DNA from 2 places in the Enterobacter dykesii genome. Region 2 is predicted to be linked to the other one. Evidence: predicted binding sites of a transcription regulator. Region 2 holds the regulator's gene; the other holds the start of a gene.
What was found. The regulator LexA, encoded in region 2, represses DNA repair genes until DNA is damaged. The targets are predictions, from matches to a motif close to TNCTGTATGTACATACAGNA.
Positions count from the first base shown of each region.

Region 1: the regulator LexA is predicted to act here: its motif matches at 1,037-1,056, upstream of rmuC (DNA recombination protein RmuC).

Region 1 covers NZ_CP126604.1:4,325,818-4,328,022, forward strand. Annotated here, with positions in the region: gene rmuC (DNA recombination protein RmuC) at 1-993, opposite strand, end outside; gene udp (uridine phosphorylase) at 1,133-1,894, opposite strand; gene F0320_RS20685 (dienelactone hydrolase family protein) at 2,150-2,205, shown strand, end outside.
Region 2 covers NZ_CP126604.1:298,296-300,500, forward strand. Annotated here, with positions in the region: gene plsB (glycerol-3-phosphate 1-O-acyltransferase PlsB) at 1-322, opposite strand, end outside; gene F0320_RS01355 (diacylglycerol kinase) at 477-845, shown strand; gene lexA (transcriptional repressor LexA) at 954-1,562, shown strand; gene dinF (MATE family efflux transporter DinF) at 1,626-2,205, shown strand, end outside.

The DNA.
Region 1 (2,205 bases), 530 kb from region 2:
AAGTTCAGGCTGTCTGTCGAGTGCCAGCAGGAACGCGGGTTCTACCGGGATGAACATCAGGACATAGTCCAGCGAGCGCAGACCCGGCAACTGCTGGTAGTCTTTTCTGCCGAGCAGGCGAATATGATTACGCACGGAGGCAATGTGCTCCTGCAGCGCAGACTCGCGGGTGTAGTCATCGTCCGCATTAAAGTAGCGTTCATACGCCACCAGCGTCATTTTGGCGTCAATCACCACATCTTTGCCCTGCGGCAGCCGCACGATCACATCCGGCTGCATGCGTGAGCGGGCGTCGTTTTCGATACTCACCTGCGTTTCGTATTCGTACCCTTCCCGCAGGCCAGAAGCTTCCAGGACGCGGGTCAGCACCACTTCTCCCCAGTTGCCCTGGGTTTTGTTATCCCCTTTAAGCGCGCGGGTCAGGTTGACCGCTTCCTGCGCCATCTGGGCATTGAGCTGCTGGAGATTGCGAATCTCATGCGCCAGGGTGTGACGCTCGCGGGCTTCCTGACCAAAGCTGTCCTGCACCTGACGGCGAAAACCGTCAAGCTGTTCGCGCAGGGGCGTCAGCAGGCTGTTCAGGCTCTGGCGGTTCTGTTCGTCAACGCGGCGGTTGCTGTGCTCAAAAATTCGGTTGGCGAGGTTCTCAAACTGTTCGCTGAGGCGCTGCTCGCTGTTGATCATCTGGCGGATTTTGTCTTCCGCATGCAGCTGGGTGGATTCAAGGCGGGTGGTCACTTCGCGGAGATCGGCTTCCAGTGACGTGTTGATATCACGCAGGTTGCGCAGCTCGTTATTAAGCAATTCACACTCGTCGCGCCAGTGTTCGCTCAGCGCAAGCTGCTGTTTTGTCGCGCTTAAATCGGCGACCATCTCTTCTCGCTCGGCCAGCTGGTCGGCCTTCTGCTGCGCATGCTGGTAGCTGGAAATCAGCCAGCCAATCCCTAAGCCCACCAGCGCAATCACCGCGTAAATCAGGATTGAGATATCCACAATGCCCCCTGCATCAACGTATTACCCGCACAAAATAGAATTGTGCTGTATAAACGTCCAGTTTGAAAGGGTTTTCCTGCGAGGCGCTACGCAAAAAATAAAGGCCGAACGCGTCGGCCTTTGATTTCGGAAGAGAGGATTAGATCAGGCGACGCGCTGCTTCCACCACGATTTTCACTGCATGACTTTCGGTCTGCTTCATGGTTTCGGCGTTCGGGATCTCCTGCTGGGTGCGGTTAACGATCACGCCCGCCACCATACCGGCACGCAGACCCTGGCTTGCACACATGGTCAGCAGCGTTGCGGATTCCATTTCGTAGTTCATCACGCCCATGGACTGCCACTCTTCCATTGAGCCTTTGAAACGGCTTACCACGCGGCCTGAGAAGGTGTCGTAACGCTCCTGGCCCGGGTAGAAGGTGTCGGAAGAGGCGGTGACGCCCACGTGGGTAGTTGCGCCTACGGATTTCGCGGCTTCAACCAGCGCGGTGGTGCATTCGAAATCAGCCACTGCCGGGAATTCCATCGGTGCAAAGTGCAGGCTTGCGCCGTCCAGACGAACGGACGCGGTCGTGACCAGCACGTCACCGACGTTGATGTGCGGCTGGATAGCGCCGGTGGTACCGATACGCAGGAAGGTACGGATGCCCAGCTGTGCCAGCTCTTCAACAGCAATAGACGTAGACGGACCACCGATACCGGTAGAACACACGATCACCGCTTTGCCATCCAGCTCTGCGCGCCAGGTGGTGAACTCACGATGGGCAGCCAGCTTGACCGGCTTATCCATCAGCGCGGCGATCTTTTCCACACGCTCAGGATCGCCAGGGACGATAGCGAGCGTAGCCCCTTGTAAATCGTTTTTGGTGAGGCCGAGATGAAAAACATCAGACTTAGACATAGGTGACTCCTCTGTGGGTCGGTTAGTCAGAAGAAGTAAAACGGTACTTTACAGAAGCAGTAAGCATATTTTCGTGACACACCTCACCATGAATGAAAATGATTACATTGAATTTCCATAAAAAAGTGATTTACATCACATTAACAAGTTATATCGCCAGGTGCTGCACAAAAGATAGACCGTTTAAGGCACTGTGAGTTGTTAACCTGGTGTCTATATTTACCTTTGCGCTAACTCATTGGTACGGAGAATGCCATGACTGAAAAAACCGGTTTTGCACCTGCTGCGGCCCCCCATGCTTCAACCATCGT
Region 2 (2,205 bases):
AGTCGTGGAACAGCTTGATGGACTCTTCTTTTGGCGTGTAGTAGGTAAACACGCGCGGTCCACCGTGAATGAAGACGTAGCGCGGCAGCAGCGTACCGTCAACTTCAAGCGGTTCAAGCGGGTCCGGTAAGTCATGCGCCAGACACTGGGCGCGAAGCGTCAGTAAGTCTGCCTTCGAGTTATAAGGCAAAACATACATAATAGGACGCGAGGTATCGAGCCCCAATTCCAGCGCGGGTTCTGCTGGGATAGACTTGCTTTTTACCAGGATGCTTAATGGTAAATTAAGTAATTTGTAGTAAATTCGTGGCCAGCCGGACATAAACGATGTAAAGCCTCTGGTTAATAATGCAATTGCGGCGCAAGGATAACAGAAAGCGCGCAAAATTTCTGTTGTTACCCGTCATACTTCAGGCTGTAGCGAAACGCGCTACAGTTCCTGTTACTGACGCTTTTTTTCATAAAAGGTTCTTTTAATGGCCAATAATACCACTGGGTTAACGCGTATCATCAAAGCTGCCGGCTATTCATGGAAAGGTTTCCGTGCCGCATGGGCCAACGAGGCCGCCTTTCGCCAGGAGGGCGTCGCCGCTATCATCGCGGTGATCGTCGCCTGTTTCCTTGATGTTGATGCTATTACCCGCGTACTTCTTATCGGTTCCGTACTTCTGGTGATGATAGTGGAAATTCTTAATAGCGCTATTGAGGCCGTTGTCGATCGCATTGGTTCAGATTTCCACGAGCTTTCTGGCCGCGCAAAAGACATGGGCTCTGCTGCCGTGTTGCTGGCGATTATCACTGCCGTTATCACCTGGGTCACGCTGCTTTGGTCACATTTCCGATGAGCCTCGAGGAATAATTAAGTCCCTGGTTTTTTGTGCAGTTTTTGGTTCCAAAATCGCCTTTGACTGTATATACTCACAGCATAACTGTATATACACCCAGGGGGCGGAATGAAAGCGTTAACGACCAGGCAGCAAGAGGTGTTTGATCTCATCCGGGATCATATCGGCCAGACGGGTATGCCACCGACGCGTGCGGAAATCGCGCAGCGTCTGGGTTTCCGTTCTCCAAATGCTGCCGAAGAACACCTGAAAGCGCTGGCGCGTAAAGGCGTGATTGAGATTGTTTCAGGCGCGTCACGCGGTATCCGCCTGCTGGTGGAAGAAGAGACGGGCATTCCGCTGATAGGCCGTGTTGCCGCCGGTGAGCCTTTACTGGCACAGCAGCATATTGAAGGCCACTACCAGGTCGATCCTGGCATGTTCAAACCGAGTGCTGATTTCCTGCTGCGCGTTAGCGGTATGTCGATGAAAGACATCGGTATTCTTGATGGCGATCTGCTTGCGGTGCACAAAACGCAAGATGTTCGTAACGGCCAGGTGGTTGTCGCGCGCATAGATGATGAAGTCACCGTAAAGCGTCTGAAAAAACAGGGGAACACCGTTCAGCTGCTGCCTGAAAACAACGAGTTCTCCCCGATTGTGGTCGATCTTCGCGAACATAACTTCTCTATCGAAGGACTGGCGGTTGGGGTCATTCGCAACGGTGAATGGCTGTAACCTCTTCCTGACAGGCTATGGCGCCGCTGTAGCCTGCTTCATTCCACACTTCCGGTATTTTTCATGTCACTGCTGACGGCATCAGATAAGGCATTGTGGCGTCTTGCTCTGCCGATGATTTTCTCCAATATCACCGTGCCCTTGCTGGGTCTGGTCGATACTGCCGTTATTGGTCATCTTGATTCGCCTGTTTATCTTGGCGGCGTGGCGATTGGCGCGACGGCAACCAGTTTCCTGTTTATGCTGCTGCTCTTTTTGCGCATGAGCACCACCGGGCTCACGGCACAGGCTTATGGTGCAAAAGATCCGCTGCGCCTGGCGCGCGCGCTGGTCCAGCCGCTGATTCTTGCGCTTGGTGCGGGAGCATTAATCATTGTATTGCGTGCGCCCCTGATCGACCTTGCGCTCCATGTTGTCGGCGGCAGCGAGGCGGTACTGGCTCAGGCGCGCCGTTTCCTTGAAATCCGCTGGCTCAGCGCGCCCGCCTCGCTGGCAAACCTGGTTCTGCTGGGTTGGCTACTGGGCGTGCAGTACGCCCGTGCGCCAGTGATTTTGCTGGTAGTAGGCAACCTTCTCAACATTGTGCTGGATGTCTGGCTGGTAATGGGCCTGCATATGAACGTGCGGGGCGCGGCGCTGGCGA